Regions from separate parts of the Streptomyces sp. NPDC047130 genome, predicted to be linked through region 2. Evidence: riboswitches for the same ligand, from Rfam matches in the RefSeq annotation. Region 2 holds a riboswitch; the other holds the start of a gene.
The links. Region 2 has a riboswitch for cyclic di-AMP ahead of ABZ836_RS26805 (M23 family metallopeptidase). Riboswitches for the same ligand answer to the same signal wherever they lie in the genome.
Positions count from the first base shown of each region.

Region 1 (5,222 bases), on a different contig from region 2:
TCGACCCGCCGGACCACACCCGTCTGCGCCGCCTGGTGTCGAAGGCGTTCACCCCCCGCCGCGTCGCGGAGTTCGCCCCCCGCGTGCAGGAGCTCACCGACACCCTGATCGACGGGTTCGCCGCGCGCGGCAGCGCGGACCTGATCCACGAGTTCGCGTTCCCGCTCCCCATCTACGTGATCTGCGACCTGCTCGGCGTCCCCCGCGAGGACCAGGACGACTTCCGCGACTGGGCGGGCATGATGATCCGCCACGGCGGCGGCCCGCGCGGCGGCGTGGCGCGGTCGGTGAAGAAGATGCGCGGCTACCTCGCCGAACTGATCCACCGCAAGCGCGAGGCGCTGTCCGCGGAACCCGCGCCCGGCGAGGACCTGATCTCCGGCCTGATCCGCGCCTCGGACGAGGGGGAGCACCTCACCGAGAACGAGGCCGCGGCGATGGCGTTCATCCTGCTCTTCGCCGGCTTCGAGACGACCGTGAACCTGATCGGCAACGGCGCCTACGCCCTGCTCACCCACCCCGGGGAGCGCGAGCGGCTCCAGCGGTCGCTGGCGGCGGGCGACGAGAGCCTGCTGGAGACCGGCATCGAGGAACTGCTGCGCTTCGACGGCCCCGTGGAGCTGGCGACCTGGCGGTTCGCCACCGAGCCGCTGACCGTCGGCGGGCAGCGGATCGCGGCGGGCGACCCGGTCCTGGTGGTGCTGGCGGCGGCGGACCGGGACCCGGAGCGGTTCGCCGAACCGGACACCCTGGACCTGTCCCGGCGGGACAACCAGCACCTGGGCTACGGACACGGCATCCACTACTGCCTCGGCGCCCCCCTGGCCCGGCTCGAGGGCCGAACCGCCCTCGCGACCTTGCTCACTCGGCTCCCCGACCTCCAACTGGGCCTGGAGCCCGCCGAGTTGCGATGGAGGGGCGGACTGATCATGCGTGGCCTGCGAACTCTTCCGGTCGAGTTCGCCCCCGAGCAGGGCTCAAGTGGAAGCACGACCTCGACAGTTCCGTGACGTTCGTGTGTTCCTTGCGACATCGAGTTGTGACGAACGTTGATCACCGGCTACGTTCCCGCACAGACGCGACGACCCCTGCGGCGGGATGCCGACCGGGTCGACGCGGCCCCTGTAGTCGACGAAAGGCCACCCGCATGCTCTCCGGAAACGGTCGTCACCGCCGCCCCCGTCAGGCGCCGGCGGTCGTCGTCGCGGCCGGCGTGACCGGTTCCGCACTCGCCCTCCCGCTGTTCGCGGCCTCGAGCGCCGGCGCGGCCGAGGGGGCCACCTGGGACCGGGTCGCCGAATGCGAGAGCGGCGGCGCCTGGAGCGCCGACACCGGCAACGGGTTCTACGGCGGCCTGCAGCTCTCCCAGGACCAGTGGGAGGAGCACGGCGGCCTGTCGTACGCCTCCAAGCCGTCGGAGGCGAGCCGCTCCCAGCAGATCGCGGTGGCCGAGCGGATCCTCGCCGAGCAGGGAGCCACCCCGTGGCTGGCCTGCGGCGCCATGAACGGTCTGCGCGAGGACGGCCCCGCCGCCGAGGTGGACACCGGCGTGGACGCGCTGCGGACCGGCGACGTGACCGGCCCCGGCGCCTTCGACGGCTCGGCCTCCGGCTGGGGTTCCGTCGGCGGCGACCTGGCCGGAACCGGCGAAAGCGGCAAGACCGACAAGAGCGACAGGAGCCGCAACAGCGACAAGTCGGGCGTCGTGGACGGCGAGACCGGTGACGCCCGTGGGCAGGGGCGGTCCGGCGAGGGCGCGAACGGCGCCTCGGACCACGGCTTCCTCCCCGGCTCCGGCTACGGTTCCGCGCAGGGCGGCGGCCTCCTGGACCTCGGCCAGGACCTCGGCCTGGTGGACACCGGCACCGGCAGCCCGGTGATCCCGGACCTGCCCGAGACCGGCGGGGGCCAGAACGGCCAGGACGGCCAGAACGGCGTCGGCGGCGACAGCGGCAAGGACGACAGCGACAAGGGCGGGACCGGCAAGGGCGGCTCCGGCGAGGACGTCCCGGTCCGCGGCGACGGCGGCGAGCAGGACGGCGCCACCGGCGAGGACGCGCCGGACGAGGACGCCCCGCTGTTCGGCGACGGCGACGGTCCCCTCTTCCAGGACGACACCCCGCTCTTCGGCGGGGACACCGCGCAGGAGGAGAGCACCGGTTCCTCCTCCGGCTCCGGCCGCCACCGCGGCCCCAGCGCCGACGAGACCGCCGCGCAGTCCGGCTCCGGCACCTCGGGCCGGCACGCCGCCCCCGCGGACACCTACCAGGTGCGGGCCGGCGACAGCCTGGTCTCCATCGCCAAGTCGGAAGGCGTCAAGGGCGGCTGGCGCGCCCTCTACGAGGAGAACCGCGACCTGATCGGGAAGGACCCGGACCGCCTGGTGTCGGGCATGGTCCTCACCCTCCCGTAGCGGTCGGGACGACGGCAGGAGAAGGGCGAAAGGCGGGCAAAATCGGGGGAGTTACCCGCCTTTTCGTCCTGGAATGTCTGATTCCGGAGAAGTGAGAGATGGGTCTCAGAAGCCCTGATCGTCTTTGAAATCCCGGCATGGGCGTGGCTAACGTCGAACCGCTCGCTCCAGCGGGCCCCGGCGGCCGTCACGCCTAATCCTGCCAACGGCCGTACGGGACATGTCGTCGCGTCATGCGCCGTAGGCAGGAGCGGGGGAACCAGGTAAGTGCCGGCCCGGCGGCCAGACCGCCGGAACGGCTAGGGGTGAAGCCGCGCACCGAGAGGTGTGCGGCCGGGCGACCCTCATAGCCCGAACCCGACAGCTCACCTCGTAGGCGTCGGTGAGGGGATACCTCCATGTCGTTTACCTGCCAGGGCAAGCACCGTCGTCCGTCCAAGGCCAAGCGCGCTCTCGCCGTCGCCGGTCTCACCGGCGCGGTCGTGGCCGCCCCGCTGCTGACGGCGGGCACCGCGTCCGCCGCCACCGAGTCCGAGTGGGACGCCGTCGCCCAGTGCGAGTCGGGCGGCGACTGGTCCATCAACACCGGCAACGGCTTCTACGGCGGTCTGCAGTTCACCAGCCAGACCTGGGCCGGCTTCGGCGGCACCCAGTACGCCGCCCAGGCCAACCAGGCCACCAAGGCCCAGCAGATCGAGATAGCCGAGAAGGTCCTCGCCGAGCAGGGCCCGGGCGCCTGGCCGCACTGCGGCACCGGCCTCTCCAGCACCCCCTACCAGGGCGGCGCCGCCGAGGCCCCCGCCCAGGAGGCCCCGCAGCAGGAGGCTCCCGCCCCCGCGCCGCAGGCCGAGGAGACCCCGGCCCAGCCCGCCAAGGCGGAGAAGCCGAAGAAGCAGGAGAAGGTCACCACGCCCACCGGCGAGAAGGTCCTCAAGGGTGACGGTGAGTACAAGGTCGTCAAGGGCGACTCGCTCAGCCTGATCGCCGAGGAGCACGACATCAAGGGCGGCTGGAAGAAGCTCTTCAAGCTGAACAAGGACGTCGTCGAGGACCCGCGCCTGATCTACCCGGGCCAGATGCTGCACCTGGGCTGACCGGTCCGCCCGTCGCACGAACCTCCCGCCCCCGGGCGCGTCACCACGCGCCCGGGGGCGGGGGCGTTTCCGGCGGATCCGCCTCCAGGGCTTTTTGTTTCGAGCCGGAACAATTAATCTCCTGTTACCCCTCCGTACAGGGGGTGACCGGCTGGCCGATCCCGCCCGGCCGGTTAGGCTCGGTCTCGCAGAGCCACGGAGGCTGTGCACCCCGTGCCGGGCCAGGTGGTCCGGCGCCACCCGCGTCACATCCCAGAAGGAGATGCTCGTGCCGTCCATCGACGTCGTCGTAGCCCGGGAAATCCTGGACTCCCGAGGCAACCCCACGGTCGAGGTCGAGGTCGGCCTCGACGACGGCAGCACGGGTCGTGCCGCCGTCCCGTCCGGCGCCTCCACCGGCGCCTTCGAGGCCGTCGAGCTCCGCGACGGCGACAAGAACCGCTACCTCGGCAAGGGCGTCGAGAAGGCCGTCCTCGCCGTCATCGAGCAGATCGGCCCGGAGCTCGTCGGCTACGACGCCACCGAGCAGCGCCTGATCGACCAGGCGATGTTCGACCTGGACGCCACCGACAACAAGGGCTCGCTCGGCGCCAACGCCATCCTCGGCGTCTCCCTCGCCGTCGCCCACGCCGCCGCCGAGGCCAGCGACCTGCCGCTCTTCCGCTACCTGGGCGGCCCCAACGCGCACCTGCTGCCGGTGCCGATGATGAACATCCTGAACGGCGGCTCGCACGCCGACTCCAACGTGGACATCCAGGAGTTCATGATCGCGCCGATCGGCGCCGAGTCCTTCTCCGAGGCCCTGCGCTGGGGCACCGAGGTCTACCACACGCTGAAGAAGGTGCTGAAGACCAAGGGCCTGTCCACCGGCCTCGGCGACGAGGGCGGCTTCGCCCCGAACCTCGGCTCCAACCGCGAGGCCCTGGACCTGATCCTCGAGGCGATCAAGGAGGCCGGCTACACCCCCGGCCAGCAGGTCGCCCTCGCCCTCGACGTCGCCGCCTCCGAGTTCTACAAGGACGGCAAGTACCTATTCGAGGGCAAGGAGCGCTCCGCCGCCGAGATGACGGAGTACTACGAGGAGCTCGTCGCGGCCTACCCGCTGGTGTCCATCGAGGACCCGCTGTTCGAGGACGACTGGGACGGCTGGAAGGTCATCACCGAGAAGCTGGGCGACAAGGTCCAGCTCGTCGGCGACGACCTCTTCGTCACCAACCCCGAGCGCCTCGGCCGCGGCATCGAGGAGGGCGCCGCCAACGCCCTGCTGGTCAAGGTCAACCAGATCGGCTCCCTGACCGAGACCCTGGACGCCGTCGAGCTGGCCCAGCGCAACGGCTTCAAGTGCATGATGTCCCACCGCTCCGGCGAGACCGAGGACGTCACCATCGCCGACCTCGCCGTCGCCACCAACTGCGGCCAGATCAAGACCGGCGCCCCGGCCCGCTCCGAGCGCGTCGCCAAGTACAACCAGCTGCTGCGCATCGAGGAGATCCTCGACGACGCCGCCGTGTACGCCGGCCGCAGCGCCTTCCCGCGCTTCAAGGGCTGACCTGCCCGACGGCCCCTCGCGTGCCCCCGGAGCCCCGGCTCCGGGGGCACGCCCCTGTCCGCGCCCCACGGCGTCCCGGCGTCACGTACCGTGTGCGGGGAAGGAGCACGCGGGACGGGACAGCACGACGCCGGCCCGCACGGCACACGCCGCACGGCACACGGCA
Region 1 covers NZ_JBEYUK010000033.1:16,197-21,418, reverse strand. Annotated here, with positions in the region: gene ABZ836_RS27590 (cytochrome P450) at 1-1,010, shown strand, start outside; gene ABZ836_RS27585 (transglycosylase family protein) at 1,148-2,413, shown strand; cyclic di-AMP (ydaO/yuaA leader) riboswitch at 2,640-2,807, shown strand; gene ABZ836_RS27580 (transglycosylase family protein) at 2,812-3,507, shown strand; gene eno (phosphopyruvate hydratase) at 3,770-5,056, shown strand.
Region 1: another riboswitch for cyclic di-AMP. It lies ahead of ABZ836_RS27580 (transglycosylase family protein); the one in region 2 lies ahead of ABZ836_RS26805 (M23 family metallopeptidase).

Region 2 (5,222 bases):
TGCTCGGGGGAGCAACATCACCCTGGGCCCTTAGCTCAATTGGCAGAGCAGTGGACTTTTAATCCATTGGTTGTGGGTTCGAGTCCCACAGGGCCTACTCCTGACGCGGCGCATGCGCCCGGCCGAACCCGGCCGGACCATGCGCCGCCGTGCGTCCCGGAGCCGCCCCATGCCGCACCCCTACGTCCTGCTCTCCGCCGCCGTCTCGCTCGACGGCCACCTCGACGACACCGGGCCGGAACGGCTCCTGTTGTCCGGCCCCGAGGACTTCGACCGGGTGGACGAGGTCCGGGCGGCGAGCGACGCGATCCTGATCGGCGCCGGCACCCTGCGGGCCGACGACCCCCGGCTGCTGATCCGCTCAGCGCGGCGCCGTGCCGCACGCGTCGCCGCCGGGCTGCCGGAGTTCCCGCTGAAGGTCCTGGTGACCGGATCGGGTGAACTCGACCCCGCCGCCCGCTTCTGGCGGACCGGTGGCCGCAAGGCCGTCTACACCACCAGGAGGGGCGCACCGCGGGCGCAGGAGGCGCTGCGTGGCCGGATCGACGACACGCACGGCGTGGACGTCGTCCCGGTGGGGCCGGAACTCGACTGGCGGGCGGTCCTGGAGCACCTCCACGCCGTGTACGGGGTGCGGCGGCTGATGGTGGAGGGCGGCGGCAGCGTCCACACCCAGCTGCTGCGGCAGGGCCTCGCCGACGAGCTCCAGCTCGCCGTCGCCCCGCTGCTGGTCGGGGACCCCGGCGCGCCCCGGCTGTTCGGGCCCGGCGCCTACCCGCCCGGCCGGCTGCGGCTGAAGGAGACCCGGCCGGTGGGCGACATGGTCCTGGCCCGCTACCGGCCCGTGGCCCCGGGCGCCGGCCCGCTCGCCTCGGCCGCCGACCGCCACTGGCTCGCCCTCGCCTGCGACCTGGCCCGGGAGTGCCCGCCGTCCACGACCGCGTTCAGCGTCGGGGCCGTGGTGGTGGCCGAGGACGGGACCGAGCTGGCCCGGGGCCACTCCCGGGAGGGCGGCGACCCGGTCGTGCACGCGGAGGAGGCGGCGCTGGCCAAGATCGACCCCGCCGACCCGCGGCTTCCCTCGGCCACCGTCTACAGCAGCCTGGAGCCCTGTGCCCGCCGTGCCTCCCGCCCGGCGCCGTGCGCCCGGCTGATCCTGGACGCCGGGGTGCGCCGCGTGGTCACCGCCTGGCGCGAGCCCGACACCTTCGTCCCCGGCGCGGACGGCAGCGGAGTGCTGGCAGCGGGCGGGGCCGAGGTGGTGCCGCCGACCGCGTATCCCGAGCTCACGGAGCGCGCGAAGGCGCCCAACCGGCACCTGCTCGGCGGGCCGGCGTGAACCGATTCGCTTTTTCCCGCGGGAATGTCGTACAGTAAAGACACAACGACGCGGGGTGGAGCAGCTCGGTAGCTCGCTGGGCTCATAACCCAGAGGTCGCAGGTTCAAATCCTGTCCCCGCTACTGAAGGCTCAGGGCCGGAATCCTTTCAGGATTCCGGCCCTGAGTGTTTGCGTCTGCAGGGCGGCCGGTCCGTGGGGCCCCTTCCGCGGGGCGGCCGGGCGCCGCTTCAGCCGGGCGGGGCCCACCGGTCGCCGGTTCCGGCCGGGAGCGGAACCATGGAGGGCATGCTGCGGCGAGGTGGACCGGTGGACCCGGCGGTCGAACCCCCCGCCGTCGGACGCCACCGGCGGTGGGTGCACTACGCGCGGATGGTCCTGCGCGTGCTGCCGTGCCTGACGCTGCTGTTCGGCCTGGTCTACGACCGGGTCACGCCGCCGGACGTGACTCCCGTGCCGTTCTTCGCCGCCGCGCCGCTGATCGCCGCTCCCCTCTACACGCTCCGCGCCACCGCGGTGATCGGGCTGCTGTCGGTGGGGTGCACGGTGGCGGTGCTGCTGTTCCGCGACGCGCTCTCGGCGGCCCAGTTCGCCACCGAGCTGTTCACCGTCGTCATCGTCGCCGCGCTGGCCGGCGTGGTGAACACCGTGGTCCGGCGGGGGGACGTACGGCTCGCCACCGCCCGGGAGATGGCCGAGGCCGCGCAGCGGGCGGTGATGCCGCAGCCGCAGACGCGGCTCGGCGCGCTGCGCGTCGCCTCCCTGTACGAGGCCGCCCAGCAGGAGGCGAGAATCGGCGGGGACCTCTACGCCGTGCAGGACACCCCCTACGGCGTGCGGATGATGCTGGGCGACGTGCGGGGCAAGGGGATGACCGCCGTCACGGCCGTGGCGGTGGTGGTCGGCGTCTTCCGCGAGGTCGCGGAGCGGGCCGCCACCATCGAGGAGTGCGGCCGCAGGATGGACCAGGCGGTGGTGCGGGAGCGGGAGCGCCGGGCGGTGGAGCTGGAGAAGGCCGAGGGCTTCGTCACGGCGGTGTTCGCCCAGTTCTCCCGGGACGGCCGGACGGTGCAGCTGGTCAACCACGGCCATCCGCCGCCGCTGCTGCTGGAGCCCGGGGCGCGGCCGCGGTACCTCGAGGTGGGGGAGCACGGCGGACCGCTCGCCCTCGGCGAGATGGTCGGCCCCGCCCGGTCGGGGCCCCCGGTCGAGGTGCGCCCGGGCAGCGTCGTCCTCTTCTACACCGACGGCCTGACCGAGGCCCGGGACGCGCACGGCGTGTTCTACGACCCCGTCGAGCGCCTGGACGGCAGGGTGTTCGGCGAACCGGAGGAGCTGCTGGGCTTCCTGTCCGAGGACGTGGCCCTGCACGCGGGAGGCGGCGTGGAGGACGACATGGCGCTGCTCGCGGTGCGCTGCGGCTGACCGGCCGGGACCGCCGGAGCGGGCGGGGACGGGCCGGGCGGGGACGGGCCGGAGCGGGCCGGAGCGGGCCGGATCAGGGACCGGAGGGGCGCCGTCGAGGACGTGGGGGCGCGTGGTGATCAAGCCAATCCGGTCGGTGACATGTGACCGAGACCATGTCCGTTTCGCCCAGATGCACATCCATAGGTTCGGGCCAAAGCGTCGGGGGATGTGAAGGAACGGCTTGGAATTGAGCCACCGCTTATATTAACGTTCGATAACGCAGCGCGCGGCTGTCCCAGCCGTCACCAGCGACGGCTCCGTGCGCTCTGCCGAATCCCGCGAGGGAACCGGGGAACCACTTTCCGGGGTGAATCGGGCGTATCTCTGTATACGCGCGTAGGAGACCTTCCCGCTCCGAACCCGTCAGCTAACCCGGTAGGCGAGACGGAAGGAAAGGAGCACGCCCCCGTGGCGTCGAACCGACCTGCCCCTGATCTGCTTTTCGTGCCGAGCCAGCGTGAAGCTGCCGACGCGTACGGCCCCGCCACCGGCTTCGCCGGCGAGGCTTCCCACGAGGAGTGGAACCCCAGCGAGGGAACCGTCCAGAGAGGCCGCCACCGGGTGGCCAAGCAGCGCGGTCTCGCACGGAGTTCGACCGTTCTCGGCGTGGGCGTGATCGCCGCCGTCGGTGCGGGCGGCATGGCCACCGCCGCCCCCGGCAAGGCGCCCGTGCAGATCACCATGCCGAACATGCCGTCGCTCGACCCGGTCACCTCCCTGCTTCCCGGCGGGTCCGAGGCCGAAACCGCGGCCGACGACGCGCCCAGCGTCCTCGGTGAGATGGGCGTCGCCCCCGCCGAGAGCGCGTCCTCCGGCGACGCCGGCGAGGCCCTGCGCGCCCGCATCATGGCCCAGGCCGCCCAGCAGCAGGAGGAGGCCGACGCGCAGGCCGAGCAGGAGGCCCAGGAGGCCGCCACCCGCGCCGCCGCCGAGAAGGCCGCCAAGGAGAAGGCCGAGGCCAAGGCCCGCGAGGCCGCCGCCGAGAAGGCCGAGCAGGAGGCGAAGGCCAAGGCCGAGGCCGAGCGCCTCGCCAAGCTGGCCGCCAGCTACGTCGCGCCGGCCGCGTCCTACACGGTCACCTCCACCTACATGCAGGCCGGCTCCATGTGGTCGTCCGGCTACCACACCGGCCTCGACCTGGCGGCCCCCACCGGCACCCTGCTGAAGGCCGTCCACTCGGGCACCGTCACCGAGGCCGGCTGGTCCGGCTCGTACGGGTACCGGACCGTCCTCACCCTCGAGGACGGCACGGAGATCTGGTACTGCCACCAGTCCTCGATCAATGTGAGCGTCGGCCAGAAGGTCACCACCGGTGACGTCATCGGCCGCGTGGGCGCGACCGGCAACGTCACCGGCCCGCACCTGCACCTCGAGGTGCACCCCGGCGGCGGGGACGGCGTGGACCCGAGGGCCTGGCTGGCCGACAGGGGCGTCAACCTCTGACCTCCCGCGCCCGCCCGGCGGTGTCCTGACGGTGTGTCCGAGCGCCGAAGCGCCGGAGTGCCGAAGTGCCGGAATGACCTGCCGGGCGGTCGCGTTGTCCACGGACATGACTGAACTGCGCAAGCTGGGCTCGTCCGGACTCGAGGTCTTCCCGCTCGCCCTCGGCGGCAACGTCTTCGGCTGGACCGCCGACGAACGGGAGTCCTTCGCCGTCCTCGACGCGTACACCGAGGCCGGCGGCAACTTCGTCGACACCGCCGACTCCTACTCCGCCTGGGTCGAGGGCAACGAGGGCGGCGAGTCGGAGACCGTCATCGGCCGGTGGCTCAAGGCCCGGGGCAACCGCTCCGAGGTGGTCGTCGCCACCAAGGTCAGCCAGCACCCGCGGTACCGGGGCCTGTCGGCCGCCACCATCAAGGCCGCGGCGGAGGCCTCGCTGCGCCGGCTGGGCACCGACCACATCGACCTCTACTACACGCACTACGACCAGCCCGACACGCCGGTCGAGGAGATCCTGCTCGCCCTCGACCAGCTCGTCCGCGAGGGCAAGGTGCGGGCGATCGCCGCGTCCAACATCAGCGCCGAGCGGCTCCAGGAGTCGCTGGACTTCTCCGAGCGCGAGGGCTACGCCCGGTACGTGGCGGTCCAGCCGCACTACAACCTGGTCTCCCGGGACACCTACGAGGGCCCGCTCCGGGACGTCGCCGAACGGGCGGGGCTGGCCGCCGTCCCCTACTACGCCCTGGCGTCCGGCTTCCTGACCGGCAAGTACCGCCCCGGGACCACGGTGGACAGCCCGCGGGCGGCGGGTGCGGGCAAGCACCTGGAGAGCGAGCGGGGCCGGCGGGTGCTGGAGGCGCTCGACGGGATCGCCGGGGCGCACGGCGCGGCGGTGGCCACGGTCGCGCTCGCCTGGCTGGCCTCCCGGCCGACGGTGGTGGCGCCGATCGCCTCCGCGCGCACGGCCGAGCAGC
Region 2 covers NZ_JBEYUK010000030.1:60,161-65,382, forward strand. Annotated here, with positions in the region: tRNA gene ABZ836_RS26785 (tRNA-Lys) at 25-97, shown strand; gene ABZ836_RS26790 (dihydrofolate reductase family protein) at 170-1,339, shown strand; tRNA gene ABZ836_RS26795 (tRNA-Met) at 1,389-1,462, shown strand; gene ABZ836_RS26800 (PP2C family protein-serine/threonine phosphatase) at 1,627-2,763, shown strand; cyclic di-AMP (ydaO/yuaA leader) riboswitch at 3,063-3,202, shown strand; gene ABZ836_RS26805 (M23 family metallopeptidase) at 3,214-4,248, shown strand; gene ABZ836_RS26810 (aldo/keto reductase) at 4,355-5,222, shown strand, end outside.